One region of the Kribbella sp. NPDC054772 genome, then DNA from elsewhere that is predicted to be linked to it. Evidence: riboswitches for the same ligand, from Rfam matches in the RefSeq annotation. Region 1 holds a riboswitch; the other holds the start of a gene.
The links. Region 1 has a riboswitch for ZMP and ZTP ahead of ACWGID_RS35095 (glycine hydroxymethyltransferase). Riboswitches for the same ligand answer to the same signal wherever they lie in the genome.

Region 1 (7,383 bases):
GCCTTCGACGCGCCGTACGCCGGCTGGTTCGGCTCGCCGCGGAAGGCGCCGCGGGACGACACGTTGACGATCCGGCCGCCGCGGCCCATGTGCCGGACCGCGCACCACGTGACGTTGGACGGGCCGACGAGGTTCACCGCGAGCGTGTCCGCCCACGCCTGCTGCCACTCGGCGTACGTCGTCTCGCGGATGCGGTGCGGGTGATACACCCCCGCGTTGTTCACCAGTACGTCGATGCCACCCAGCGCCGCCGCGGCGTCAGACACCATCGACTCGATCGCGTCCGGATCAGCCAGATCGGCCTGTACGGCGACGTGTCCCTCCCCCGGCAGCTCTTTCACCACCTGGGCCGCGGCGTCCGGCGACGAGCTGTAGTGGACGGCCACCCGGTCTCCGGCGGCGGCAAACGCGTGAGCGGTCGCCGCACCGATTCCTCTGGAAGCGCCTGTGATCAGGACTGCACGATCCATGCCCCGATCCTTTCACTACGGCCGCGGCTTGATGTCCCTGCGGTACGACTTGCTGGCCCGCACCCAGTCCTTCTTCGCCTGCGCACGCACCCGCGCGTCCGCACGACGAGCCATGTACGCCGCCTCGCGCTGCAGCTTCACCCAGCTGTCATAGCGCCGGTACGGCAACGAGCCGTCGTCGAGAGCCGCCCGTACCGCGCAGTCCGGCTCCATCACGTGGGAGCAGTCCTTGAACTTGCACTGCTCGGCCAGCTCCGTGATGTCCGGGAACGCCGCGGCCAGCCCCTCCCCGGACTCCTGCAGACCGATCCCCCGCAGCCCAGGCGTGTCGACGACGACCCCACCACTCGGCAGCACGATCAGCTCGCGCCGTACCGACGTATGACGGCCCTTGCCGTCCTCCCGGATGTCCTGCACGTCCAGCAGCTCGACGCCGGCCAGTGCGTTCACCAATGACGACTTGCCCGCCCCACTGGACCCCAGCAACGCCAGCGTCGCGTCCCCGTCCAGCAACGCACGTACGTCGTCCAGCCCGGCGCCCGTGGTGGCACTGCACACCAGTACGTCGGCGCCGGGCGCGGCACCCGCCACGTCCTCGGCTACGAGCTCGGCGTCGGTGACCAGGTCGGATTTCGTCAGTACGACGACCGGGCGCGCGCCGCTCTCCCACGCCAGCGCCATGAAGCGCTCGATGCGGACGATGTTCGGCTCCGGGACCAGTCCGACGACGATGGCGATCACGTCGACGTTTGCCGCGAGCACCTGTCCACGCGACGACCCGCCGACCTCGGCCCGGATGATCGACGTACGGCGTGGCAGCACCGACTCGACCGTGATGCGGTCGTCGGGCCAGAACCGCAGTACTACCCAGTCCCCGGTGCACGGGCCGGCCTGAGGGTCGGCTGCGATCGCGGCGAGCAGTGCACCGGACCAGCCGGCGCGGACCGGCCCGTCCGCGGTGAAAACGGTCGCCAGGCCTTTGTCGACCCGGGCGACCCGTCCCGGGACCAGTTCGTCCGGGACAGACTGCAGAAGTTCGGCCGTGGAGCTGTCGAGTCCCAGGGCCTGGAGTGTGGCTGACATGCGGCGAACCTTTCGGAGGGTCCGGCCGCGAGATCAGCTCAGCGGACGGACGAGGTGGGAGACAACGGCCCGTCGGGCCAGTTCATAGCTCATGGCGGGTTGCCTCCCTTCCAGTCCTTGCGGTCCAGCCAGGACCGTGTTTCGCGATGCCGTCAGCCTAGGTCGTCGGTCTCACTCTGCGCACCGGATTTTCCGACCGACGCCCGCTTCCGCTCTCCATTGGGCTCCGGCTCCACCGCAGGCGCCTTGGCCTCCGCAGCAGGCTTAGGAGCGGGCTCAACCTCAGGCTTCCGCGCAGGCTCCGCTTCAGGCTTCGGCGCAGACTTCGGCGCGGGCTGCGGTCTCGGCTCCGAGAGCTTCTCGATCTTGCGAGCCGCCTCCGCCTCCGGCCGCTCGTCGGACTCGACCGGCGTCAGCGAGTGCGAGTGCTCGTGGTGCCGCTCCGGCTCGGCCCTCATCACCGGCTCGACCTCGGCGTCCTCGCCTGAACCCGCCTCCGCGGATGCCGCCTTCACCTCGGCGACATGCGCCTTGTGCGGCCACAGCCGGTCCACGACCGCGTTCAAGGCAGCACCGATCAGCACAGCGATCGCGGTCATGTACAGCCACATCAGTACGGCGATCGGCGCGGCCAGCGGCCCGTAGATCGACGTACCGCCGACCGTGCTCTGCAGGATCCAGCGGAGCACGAAGCTGCCGAGGATCCAGATCGACAGCGCCAGGAAGGACCCGGGCAGGTCGGACACCCACGGCGTCCGGATCGGCACCGACAGGTGGTACAGGGTGTTCAGGAAGCCCGCGGACAGGATCGTGACCACCGGCCAGTACAGCTGGTTCAGGAAGTCCAGCCGGTGCGGCAACAAGGCGTCGACCGCGTTCGGTCCGGCCAGCACCAGCGGCAGGACGATCACGCCGATGATCAGCGCGGCGCAGTACAGGCTGAAGGACAGCGCGCGGGTGCGGACGATGCCGCGCTTGCCGCCCATCCCGTACATGATCGTGATGGTGTCGACGAAGACGTTCAGCGCGCGGCTGCCGGACCACAGCGCCAGCACGAAACCGATCGAGATCACGTCCGGCCGGCCGCCGTTCAGCACCTGGTCGAGCGTCGGCGCGATCACGTTCTTGATCGAGTCGTCGGTCAGCGCCCGGGCGGCCAGATCGACGATCTGCTGCTTGATGTCGTTGATCGTCTCGACCTCGAACCACTTGCTCGCGATGTAACCGAGCGATCCGGCGAGCCCGAAGATCAGTGGCGGCAGCGAGAGGATCGCGAAGAACGCCCCCTCGGCCGCGAGACCGGTGACCCGGTAGCGCAGACAGACTCCGATGGTCTGGGTGAGCAGCTTCCAGGTCGTCGCGGGGATCCTGCGAACCCATGTCAAGGAGAGGAAGCTCCCTCTCGCGGGTCCTGCCCCAGAACGTGCCATACCGCTTACCGTACTGACATGGCGGACCCATTCGCGGTAACGAACCAGGCTCCCCCACTGCGGGGCGTGAACTTCTTCACCCGCGACACGGCACTTGGTGACGCTCTGCGTCCGTACGCCGGTCCCGCGGCGGACCTCGCCGCTGACCCCGGTCTGCACCGAATCGGCGAGCTCGCAGGCTCCGAGGAGGCCCTCGCGCTCGCCCTCCCGGCAAATCAGAACCCGCCGGTCCTGCGCACCCACGACCGCTACGGCCACCGCGTCGACGAGGTCGATTTCCACCCCGCGTGGCACTGGCTGATGGAGCGGGCCGTCGGTTTCGGCCTGCAGGCCGCGGCGTGGACCAGCGAGCGCCCGTCCCCGCACCTGACCCGGGCCGCCGGGTTCTACCTGTGGTCCCAGGTCGAGCCGGGCCACGGCTGCCCGATCTCGATGACGTACGCCGCGGTGCCCGCGCTCAAGGCGGACGAGCGGCTCGCGAAGGAGTGGATCCCGCAGCTCGCCTCGACCGAGTACGACGTACGGCGCCTGCCCGCGGCGGAGAAGAACGGCGTACTCGCCGGGATGGGGATGACCGAGAAGCAGGGCGGCTCGGACGTCCGGGCGAACCTGACGACCGCGACGCCGACCGGTGCCGACGGCGAGTATCAGCTCAACGGGCACAAGTGGTTCTGCTCGGCGCCGCAGGTGGACGTCTTCCTGGTGCTCGCCCAGGCGCCTGAGGGGCTGAGCTGCTTCGTCGTACCGCGGGTTCTTGCCGACGGCAACCGGAACCCGTTCGCGCTGCAGCGGCTCAAGGACAAGCTCGGCAACCGGTCGAACGCGTCCAGCGAGGTCGAGTTTCACGGCACCGTCGGGTACCGCCTGGGTGACGAGGGTGCCGGTGTCCGGACGATCATCGAGATGGTCGCGGCGACCCGGCTGGACTGCGTACTCGGCTCGTCCGCGCTCCAGCGGCGGGCGCTCGTCGAGGCGATTTGGCACACGCAGCACCGGAGTGCGTTCGGTGGGTTGCTCGCCGACAAACCCGCGATGCAGAACGTGCTCGCGGACCTGGCGATCGAGAGCGAAGCAGCCACAGCGCTCGGCATGCGTCTCGCCGCGGCAGTCGATGCTTCTCTCGGCGGCGACGAGCAGGAGCGCGCCTTCCGGCGGATCGCGTTGCCGTTGGCGAAGTTCTGGGTGTGCAAGCGGACGCCGTTCATGGTGGCCGAGGCGCTCGAGTGCCTCGGCGGCAACGGGTACGTCGAGGAGTCGGGCCTCCCGCTGCTCTATCGGGAGTCGCCGCTCAACTCCATCTGGGAGGGTTCGGGCAACGTCAACGCGCTCGACGTACTGCGGGCGCTCCGCCGGCCCGAGTCGTTCGACGCCTGGCTGCTCGAGGTCGGCGCCGCGCAAGGAGCCGACGCGCGGCTGGACGCGGCGGTGAACGACGTGCTGCAAGCGCTTGCCGACCTCGAGAACGCCGAAGCCGGTGCGCGTCGGCTGGCCGCCCAGATGGCGCTGTGCCTGCAGGCTTCGCTGCTGATCCGGCACTCGACACCCGCGGTCGCGGACGCGTTCGTCGCGGCGCGGCTGGCCAACGACTGGGGTGGTGTGTTCGGCACGTTGCCGCGGACGACGCCGTTCGAGCAGATCGTCACGCGCGCGATAGGGTGAACGCGTCGCGACTGGCGCGCTGAAGGTGGAGAACCACCGGGGAGCGAAACCCGTCGGCACCGTGCGCCTGGGTGCCTTCGACCCACTGCAAGCAGGAGAGACAACGATGCCTCAACCCACCGACAACACCGCGTCCTTCGACGCCGCCGCCGCGTCGGCAGCGTACAACAACGCGCTGCAGGTGATCGCCGCGGTCGAGCCGACCATCGCCGGCGCGATCCGGTCCGAGCTGGCCGACCAGCGCTCCTCGCTGAAGCTGATCGCGAGCGAGAACTACGCCTCCCCCGCCACCTTGCTGACGATGGGCAACTGGCTGTCGGACAAGTACGCCGAGGGCACCATCGGGCACCGCTTCTACGCGGGCTGCCAGAACGTCGACACCGTCGAGCAGACCGCCGCGGACCACGCGACGGCGCTGTTCGGCGCACCGCACGCGTACGTCCAGCCGCACTCCGGCATCGACGCGAACCTGGTCGCCTTCTGGGCGATCCTGGCGCAGCGGATCGAGTCCCCGGCGCTGGCCGAGGCGGGCGCGAAGCACGTCAACGACCTGACCGACGAGGACTGGACCAAGCTCCGCAAGGCGCTCGGCGACCAGAAGATGCTCGGTATGTCGCTGGACGCCGGCGGTCACCTCACGCACGGGTTCCGGCCGAACATCTCCGGCAAGATGTTCAACCAGCACTCGTACGGCACCGACCCGGAGACCGGTCTGCTCGACTACGACGCGGTCGCCGCGGCGGCGCGTGAGTTCAAGCCGCTGATCCTGATCGCCGGCTACTCGGCGTACCCGCGCAAGGTGAACTTCGCGAAGATGCGCGAGATCGCGGACGAGGTCGGCGCCACGCTGATGGTCGACATGGCGCACTTCGCCGGTCTGGTCGCGGGCAAGGTCTTCACCGACGACTTCGACCCGATCCCGCACGCGCACGTCACCACCACGACCACGCACAAGTCGCTGCGCGGCCCGCGCGGCGGCATGGTGCTCTGCCAGCCGGAGTACGCCGAGTCCGTCGACCGCGGCTGCCCGATGGTCCTCGGTGGTCCGCTCAGCCAGACGATGGCCGCGAAGGCGGTCGCGCTGGCCGAAGCGCGGCAGCCCGCGTTCCAGCAGTACGCGCAGGCGGTCGCCGACAACGCGGTCACGCTGGCCGAGGGGCTGATGAAGCGTGGCGTGAAGCTGGTGACCGACGGGACCGAGAACCACCTGGTGCTGCTGGACGTCTCGTCGTACGGCATCACCGGCCGGCAGGCCGAGTCGGCGCTGCTCGACGCGGGCATCGTGACCAACCGGAACGCCGTACCGCGGGACCCGAACGGCGCCTGGTACACCTCCGGCGTCCGGATCGGTACGCCGGCGCTCACCACCCGCGGGTTCGGTGGCGACGAGTTCGACCGGGTGGCCGAGCTGATCGTGGACGTGCTGTCCGCGACCACGCCGACCACCACGACCGCCGGTGCTCCGTCGAAGGCGAAGTACGTGCTGGCCGACGGGGTCGCCGACAAGACCAAGGCCGCCTCGGCCGAGATGCTCGACAAGTTCCCGCTGTACCCGGGCCTCGAGCTCAACTGATCCTCAACTGATGACTGGCTGCCCGCTCTCGCTCGGCTGAGGGCGGGCAGCTCTCTTCGGCATCAGTACTCCGGCGAGAATCGCGCCGATGACGGCGATCCCGCCGGACACCCACATCGTGGTGTTCAAGCTCGTCATGAAGGCATCGCGTACGTCGTTCAGCAGCCCCGCGGAGCCAGTCTTCGTCGCGACTGCAAGCCCACCGCCGAGACTCTTCTGCACCGCGTCGGCAGCCTGCGCCGGGAGTCCCGTGGTGTCGACGTTGGTGCGGTAGACCGAGTTCAGCACGGTCCCGAGGACGGCGACGCCGACCGTGCCACCGACCTGCCGGAAGGCCTGCAGCAGACCTGACCCGGTGCCGGCCCGCTCCGGGTCGAGGACGCCGAGCGCCGCGTTCATTGCCTGCGGCATCGAGCAGCCGAGGCCGAACCCGACCACCACGAACCAGATCGCCGTGTACCCGTACCCGGTGCCGAGATCGGTGAAGGCCCCGAGCACGAACCCGACCGCCATCACCACGAAGCCGGCCATCACGACCAACCGGGTCCCGACCCGCGCCTCCACCGGCTCGGCGAGCTTCGCACCGATCGTCATGCCACCGATGAACGGCAGCAGCTTCAGCCCGGTGTGCAACGCGTCCGACCCGTTGATGCCCTGGAAGTACTGCGGCATCGTGAACAGCAACCCGAAGATCGCGAACACCGACACTGTCAGCAGTACGGCGCCCCCGGTGAACACGCGCTCGTGGAACAACCGCAGCTCGATCAACGGCGCACTGTTCCGCCGCTGCCAGATCAGGAACCCGGCGATCAGGACGACGGCCAGCGCGAGGAACAGCAGCGTCACGCCACTCGTCCACGAGGTCTCACCGGCCTTCGTCACGCCGTACACGAGCGCGGCCAGTCCGGCACTGGACAGCAGGATCCCGAGCCAGTCGATCGCCGGCCGGTTCGCGCTCCGGCTCTCCGGGACGAGCACCGTCACCGCGAGCGCGGCTAGGAAGGCGATCGGGACGTTGATCACGAAGATCCACTGCCAGCCGGCGTGGTCGAGGAGCAATCCGCCGACGATCGGGCCGAGCGGCATACCGATGCTGTTGGCAACGACGAAGAAGCCGATCGCCTTCTTCCGGTCCACCTCGGTGCGGAACAGCACGGTAATCAGCGAC
Region 2 (7,383 bases), on a different contig from region 1:
GGCTGCTTCGGCCAGTCGCCGGACCAGGTCGACCGCTTCGGGGTCGCTGGTGTCGTGCGGCGTGATCGCCCAGGTCGCACCGTCGAACAGGTCAGCACGTCCGGCCAGCGGACCGTTCCGTTCGGAGCCGGCCATCGGGTGGCTGCCGACGTACCGGCTGAGGTCGCCGGTCAGGCGGCGAGCGTCGGCGAGCGGCTTGGACTTCACGCTGGCCGCATCGGTGACGACCGCGCCCGACCGTTCGGTCTGCACGAGCTGCTCGGCGATCACCGCACCGACGTGATCCGGCGGCACGGCGACCACGACCAGCTGCGGCTCGATGTCGACCCGTCGCGAGCCGGCCCCGATCCGCTCGGCCATCAGCGCGTTGTCCGCGTTCCCGTCGACGAGCTCCACGACCACCCCGAGCCGCGCCAGCGCGAGACCGATCGACGTACCGATCAGCCCGGTGCCGACGACGCGAACCGGGCCGCGGAGCTCACTCACTGGGCGCCGGTCAGATCGGGACGGAGAGCGACCGCGCCGTGGAGGTAGACGTGCTGGATCTTGTCTCGCGACCGCGGGGTCTCGGTGTGCAGCATCAGCCGGACCACCCGCGGTAGCGCGTGCGGGACCGGGATCTCCTGCATGCACATCAGCGGTACGTCGGTCAGCCCGATCTGCCGTCCCGCGACGGCGGGAAACTCCGACCGCAGGTCCGACGTGACGGTGAACAGGATGCTGATCAGATCCTCGTTCTCCAGATCGTTCGCCTCCAGGACCGCCTTCACCAGCTCCGCGGACCGCTCGAGCAGATGCTCACGCTCGTCCACGTCCAGTTGGGTGGCACCCCGGATCGCCCGTACCGCCACGTCTCGCCTCCTTGGTCGTCTCCCCCAAACCTTAGGCCAATGTAGTCAAAGGGCGGACAGCCGTCTCAGCGGCGTCGACCGTCTGCTCCAGCAGCAGCGCGATCGTCATCGGTCCGACACCGCCTGGAACCGGTGTGATCAGCCGGGCCACCTGCGCCGCTTCCTCGAAATGCACGTCGCCGACATTGCCCTCGTTGTAGCCGGCGTCGACCACGACGGCGCCCGGCTTCAGCCAGTCACCACGGACGAAGTTCGGCTTCCCGACCGCGGCGATCAGCACATCGGCGGTCCGCACCAGTTCCGGCAGGTCGCGGGTCCGGGAGTGCGCGTAGGTCACCGTGGCGTTCGATGCCAGCAGCAACATCCCGGCCGGCTTCCCGAGGATCGGGCTGCGACCGATCACCACCGCATGCGCCCCTTCGAGCGGTACGTCGTACGCCTCGAGCAACCGCATGATCCCGCCGGGGGTCGCGGACCGGAAGCCCGGGTCGCCGAACGCCATCGCGGCGAACGACCGCATCGTCACGCCGTCCACGTCCTTGCCCGAGTCGATCGCCTCGAACGCGGCCCGCTCGTCGATCTGCGCGGGCACCGGGTGCTGCAGCAGGATCCCGTGCACCGCCGGGTCCGCGGAGAGCTTGGTGATCTCGGCGACCAGTTCCGCGGTCGTGGTCTCGGCCGGCAGCACGATGCTCCGGGACGCGATCCCGGCCTTCTTCGACCGGTTCTGCTTCATCCGCACGTACGTCGCCGACGCGGGATCGTCGCCCACCAACACAGTCGCGAGACACGGTTGGACTCCGGTCCGCTCCTGCAACGCGTGGGCCCGCTCGGCGGCCTTGGTCACCATCTCGGTCGCCAGGTCGGTCCCGATCATCAGGTCAGCAGTCATCTGTGCGCACTCCTCTGGGCGTCAGTTCACAAGTGCCCAGGCGCGCGGCGAAGCCGGATGGCAGACCGTTCCCCGGTGGTCGTCCACCTCAGCGCCAGTCGCGGTCCGCCCTCAGGATACCGACCCGGATCGGCGGCCGGACCCACCCCGTCACGGTGTCCGGCTGAGCTCCAGCACCGGGATCGTTCGAACACCCGCCGTACTGCGTTCGTAGTCGGCGAAACCCGGGTAGCGTCGCGCCTGCTCGGCGTAGATGCGGTCGCGCTCCTCGCCGGTCACTTCGCTGACCTTCACGTCGAACGTCTCGGTCCCGAGCTCGACGGTGCCGTCGCCGGCCGCGATCAGGTTGCGGTACCAGTCCGGGTTCGTGGGGGCTCCGCCCTTGCTCGCGAACACATAGACGACGTTCGGATCGGTCTCGTTCTGCAGGTACATCGTCGGGGCGATGTACTCCTCGCCGCTCTTGCGGCCACGGTGGTGCAGCAGGACCATCGGGGCGCCCTCGAACGGCCCGCCGACCCTGCCTTCGTTCTCCCGGAACTCCGCGATGACGTTCGCGTTCCAGTCGCTCATATCAAGGTCCCTTTCAGAGAAGTCCTGCATAGTCCAACGCCAGATAGGCGGCATCGATTCCGGTCATTGCACCGGGTGTCCGCAATTCGGCACGGAACGCATCCACGGACAGCTCGACCGGAACGCAGTCCTCTGCTTCGTCCAGCTGCTGCTTCCCGTCGGGACGGCAACCGCGCGCGATCGCGACGTACTTGCGGAACGTCGACGACGCACCGGACCACTGCCAGCCGACCACGTCGAGCGTCTCGCAGGTGTACCCGGTCTCCTCCTCGAGCTCTCGGGCACCGGCGACGGCCACTTCCTCCCCGGGCTCCACCAGGCCACCGGGCAGGTTGGTGACGACGCTGTCCGGGCCGGCGCGGAACATCCGGATCGTGACGATCCGCCCGTCCGGCGTCAGCGGCAGCACGGTCACCCCGGACGCCACCCCGGCCTCCGGACCGAGCACGTCCCACTCGACCTCGCGACCGTCCGGCATCCGGTACGTGCGCAGGCGCACGCTCAGGAAGCGCTGGAAGCCCTTCTCCTCCCCCAGCAACTCCCACGGCGCCGGGTCGGCGGGCCGAGACAACTCAGCCGCCACGGTGTCCGTGACGGCTGAGTTCTCGTGCTGATCCGTCACAGCGGACGGTCGTCGTCGGAGTTGTCCGGCGGAGCCACCGGTACGTCGTCCGACGGCGGCGCGACCGGGGTGTCGTCCCCCTCAGCCGACGTGGTGTCCTCGGCCTTGGCGGACTCGCCGTCCTCCGAGTCCGTGGAGCCGGCCGCGTCCTCAGCCGGCCGGGACTCGGACAGAATCCGCTCGAGGGTCTCCTCGGTCATTCGCTTGAACTTCCGCACCTGGGACCTGCTCCGGTCCAGGACGGCGACCTCGAGCTGGTCCGGGGTCAGCGCCCGGACCTCGGTGCCGTCGTGGCCGAGCGCGTCCACCGCGAGCCGGAGCGCGCCGGCCAGCGAGATGCCGTCGGTGTAGTGCTCGCCGATGTACTCCGCGACCTGGTCGGCCGGACCACCCATCACGGCGTACCCGCGGACGTCCGCGATCGAGCCGTCGTAGGTGAGCCGGTAGATCTGGTCCTCGGCCGTCGAGGAGCCGACCTCGGCGACCAGGATCTCGACCTCGAGCGGCTTCTCACCGCCGGAGGAGAAGATCGCGCCGAGGGTCTGCGCGTACGCGTTGGCCAGCGCCCGGCCGGTGACGTCCCGCCGGTCGTAGGAGTACCCACGCATGTCGGCCAGCCGCACGCCGGCGATCCGCAGGTTCTCGAACTCGTTGTACCGGCCGACGGCCGCGAAGGCCATCCGGTCGTAGATCTCGGCCACCTTGTGCAGGGCGGGCGAGCGGTTCTCCGCGACGAACAGGATGCCGTCGGCATATTGCAGCGCGATCGCGCTGCGGCCCTTGGCGATGCCTTTCCGGGCGAAATCCGCCCGGTCCCGCATCAGCTGCTCGGGCGAGACGTAGAAGGGAACGCTCATCGAATCCTCTGTCAGTTCGGTCGGGGGGACAAGACAGCGTCAGGTCAGGGACGCCGCGGCCGGACCGTCTGGCCGCAGGTGCCGCTGGCTCCAGGCCGCGTCGACGAGCCCCGCGACCTCGTCCTCCGGCAGTCGCCGGTAGCCGTCCGCGGTGACCACGCCGACCACCGGGAAGATCCGCCGGAGCATGTCCGGGCCACCGGTCGCCGAGTCGTCGTCGGCCGCGTCGATCAGGGACTGGATCGTCACCGTCACGCAGTCGATCTCGGACAGGTCCTCGCGGTACAGCTTCTTCAGCGCGCCGCGGGCGAACAGCGAACCCGAGCCGACACTGTGGAAGTGGTGCTCCTCGTAGCGACCGCCGGTGGCGTCGTACGAGAAGATCCGCCCGCCCTTCAGGTCGGCGTCGTAGCCCGCGAACAGCGGCACCACGGCCAGACCCTGCATCGCCATCGCCAGGTTGCCCCGGATCAGCGCGCTCAGCCGGTTGGACTTGCCGTCGAGGCTCAGGGTGGCGCCCTCGAGCTTCTCGTAGTGCTCCAGTTCGACCTGGAACAGCCGGACCATCTCGATCCCGAAACCGGCCGAGCCGGCGAAGGCGACCGCCGAGTACTCGTCGGCCGGGAACACCTTCTCGATGTCACGCTGGGCGATGATGTTGCCCATCGTGGCCCGCCGGTCGCCGGCCATCACCACGCCACCCGGGAAGGTCGCGGCGACGATCGTCGTCCCGTGCGGGACCTGACTGGACAGGTCACCCGCCCCCGGGGACCGCCGTCCGGGCAACAGGTCGGGCGCGTGCCCGGCCAGGAAGTCCATGAACGACGAGCCCCCTGGGGTCAGGAAGGCTTCCGGCAACCGGCCGGAGGCATCGAATGTCATCGAGCGGTTCACTCCCCACCCTTTTGAACGAATCCGCGAACGAACTCCTCGGCGTTCTCCTCGAGGACCTCGTCGATCTCGTCCAGGATCGAGTCCACGTCCTCGTCGAGCCGTTCCTTGCGCTCGGCGACGTCTTCGGACGTCTCGACCTGCTCGACCTCTTCCTCGGTCGAGGAACGCTTCGGCTGCTTGTGCTGCTGACCGCCGTCCTTCGCCATGGCCACCTCCTAGAACCGCTGGGAAGGCCGCCCAAATCGGCCTTCACTAGCGACCCTACCCGGCGCCGCCCCCAGTAATGGTGCGAACCAGGTCACTCGCGGTGTCGCATTGGTCAAGAAGTGCCCCGACGTGCGCTTTCGTGCCCCGCAGCGGGTCCAGCGTCGGGATCCGCTGGAGCGATTCCTTCCCGGGCAGATCGAAGATCACCGAGTCCCAGGAGGCGGCCGCGACCTGCGGCGCGTACTGCTGCATGCAGCGGCCGCGGAAGTAGGCCCGGGTGTCGGTCGGCGGGTGCGCGACGGCCATCCGGATCTCCTCGTCGGTGACGACCCGCTGCATCCGGCCGGACTTCACCAACTTGTAATACAGACCCTTGTCCGGGCGCAGATCGGCGTACTGCAGGTCGACGAGGTGCAGCTTCGGGTCGTCCCACCCGAGACCGTCGCGGTCCCGGTAGGACTGCAGCAGTTTGTACTTCGCGACCCAGTCCAGCTGGTCCGACAACTTCATCGGGTCGATGGCGAGCTGGTCGAGGACCTGCTCCCAGCGGTGCAGCACGTCCTTGGTCTGCCGGTCCGCGTCGTCGCCGTACTTGTCCTCGACGTACTTGCGGGCCTGCTCCAGGTACTCCGTCTGCAACTGGACGGCGGTGAGCTTGCGGCCGTCCTTGAGGGTCAGCAGATGCGTGCAGGACGGGTCGTGGCTGACCTCGTGCAGCGCGGTCACCGGGCGGTCCACACCGAGGTCGTCGGTCAGCCAGCCGTCCTCGATCATCGCCAGCACCAGCGACGTCGTCCCGACCTTCAGGTACGACGAGATCTCGGACAGGTTGGCGTCGCCGATGATCACGTGCAGCCGGCGGTAGCGGTCCGGATTCGCGTGCGGCTCGTCGCGGGTGTTGATGATCGGGCGTTTCAGCGTCGTCTCCAGGCCGACCTCGACCTCGAAGTAGTCCGCCCGCTGGCTGACCTGAAACCCGTGCGTGGCACCGTCCTGGCCGATCCCGACGCGGCCGGCGCCGGTGACCACCTGACGGCTCACGAAGAACGGCGTCAGGTGCCGCACGATCGACGCGAACGGCGTCGACCGGCGCATCAGGTAGTTCTCGTGCGAGCCGTACGACGCGCCCTTGTTGTCGGTGTTGTTCTTGTAGAGGTTCAGCTGCGGAGCCCCTGGGATCAGCCGGGCCTGGCGCGCGCCCTCCATGATCACCAGCTCGCCGGCCTTGTCCCACACCACCGCGTCGCGCGGGTTGGTGGTCTCGGGCGCGGAGTACTCCGGGTGGGCGTGGTCGACGTACAGCCGGGCGCCGTTGGTGAGGATCACGTTCGCCAGGCCGGTCTCCTCGTCGGTGAGCTGGCTGGAGTCCGCCACCTCCCGGCTCAGGTCGAAGCCGCGCGCGTCCCGCAACGGGTGCTCCTCGTCGAAGTCCCATCGGGTCTTGCGCGCGAGCGGCTGCGTCTGCGCGTAGCCGTTCACCACCTGGCTCGAGGTCAGCATCGGGTTCGCCCCGGGCTGGCCCGGCACCGAGATGCCGAACTCGGTCTCGGTACCCATGATCCGCCGAACACTCATGGAGTTGAGCCTACGCGGTACCGACGACCAAAGGGGTTGCTGTGTCCACAGGGTTACCTGTGAAAATGCTCCGGTGGACGAACTCGTGGCGATTCTTGACGACGACAACCGGGTCACCGGGACGGCACCACGATCCGTGATGCGGCGTGACAACCTGCGGCACGCGGCCACCGGCGTCCTCGTCCGGAACCCGGCCGGCGACATCTACGTGCACCGCCGGACGCCGACCAAGGACGTGTACCCGGGCCGGTACGACTTCGCCGCCGGTGGGGTCGTGGCGGCCGGCGAGGAGCCCTTCCACGCCGTCGTACGGGAGCTGGACGAGGAGCTCGGGATCTCCGGGGTGGAGCTGATCCGGTTGCCCGAGGGTGACTACGCCGACGACAACACGACGTACCACGCCTACCTGTACGCCTGCGTCTGGGACGGCGCGATCAAGCACCAGCCCGAGGAAGTCGCGTGGGGCGCGTGGCTCTCCCCCGCCGAGCTCGTCGCCAAGCTCGATGTCTCGGAGTGGTCGTTCATGCCCGATGCTGTCGCACTGCTCGGCCCGTACGTCCGCAGCCTGCTGTGATCCTTGTCGAGGGCTGGGACAGCCGTGCGTGGATCGATGGCCCCTGGATCCACCGGTCGCCGCGGCGGCCGGAAGTGCGCCCCCGGCTGCTCGCCGAGACCACGCTCCTTCCCTGGCTCGCCCCGCAGTTGCCACTGCCCGTCCCGCTGCCAGAGCTGACGGAGGACGGCGTACGGCATCTGCTGTTGCCCGGCGAACCGCTGTCCGAGGACAGCCCGGAAACCGGGCGGGAATTGGGCGCGTTCCTCAAGGCCCTGCACTCTGTTGACCCGTCAGAAGCCGTTGCGTACGGCGCACTCGACGCCGAGACCGCGACGGCTGCCAAGACGCTCGAATTG

Region 2: another riboswitch for ZMP and ZTP. It lies ahead of ACWGID_RS20040 (bifunctional 5,10-methylenetetrahydrofolate dehydrogenase/5,10-methenyltetrahydrofolate cyclohydrolase); the one in region 1 lies ahead of ACWGID_RS35095 (glycine hydroxymethyltransferase).

The regions. Positions count from the first base shown of each region.
Region 1 is NZ_JBSHBJ010000035.1:77,763-85,145, reverse strand. It holds gene ACWGID_RS35115 (SDR family NAD(P)-dependent oxidoreductase) at 1-470, opposite strand, end outside; gene rsgA (ribosome small subunit-dependent GTPase A) at 486-1,553, opposite strand; gene ACWGID_RS35105 (YhjD/YihY/BrkB family envelope integrity protein) at 1,706-2,938, opposite strand; gene ACWGID_RS35100 (acyl-CoA dehydrogenase family protein) at 3,002-4,642, shown strand; ZMP/ZTP riboswitch at 4,640-4,722, shown strand; gene ACWGID_RS35095 (glycine hydroxymethyltransferase) at 4,749-6,215, shown strand; gene ACWGID_RS35090 (DHA2 family efflux MFS transporter permease subunit) at 6,219-7,383, opposite strand, start outside.
Region 2 is NZ_JBSHBJ010000011.1:162,751-170,133, reverse strand. It holds gene ACWGID_RS20050 (prephenate dehydrogenase) at 1-486, opposite strand, end outside; gene aroH (chorismate mutase) at 483-851, opposite strand; gene ACWGID_RS20040 (bifunctional 5,10-methylenetetrahydrofolate dehydrogenase/5,10-methenyltetrahydrofolate cyclohydrolase) at 883-1,743, opposite strand; ZMP/ZTP riboswitch at 1,771-1,855, opposite strand; gene ACWGID_RS20035 (nitroreductase family deazaflavin-dependent oxidoreductase) at 1,894-2,316, opposite strand; gene ACWGID_RS20030 (NUDIX hydrolase) at 2,330-2,938, opposite strand; gene prcA (proteasome subunit alpha) at 2,935-3,795, opposite strand; gene prcB (proteasome subunit beta) at 3,835-4,677, opposite strand; gene ACWGID_RS20015 (ubiquitin-like protein Pup) at 4,686-4,895, opposite strand; gene dop (depupylase/deamidase Dop) at 4,951-6,471, opposite strand; gene ACWGID_RS20005 (NUDIX hydrolase) at 6,545-7,045, shown strand; gene ACWGID_RS20000 (phosphotransferase) at 7,042-7,383, shown strand, end outside.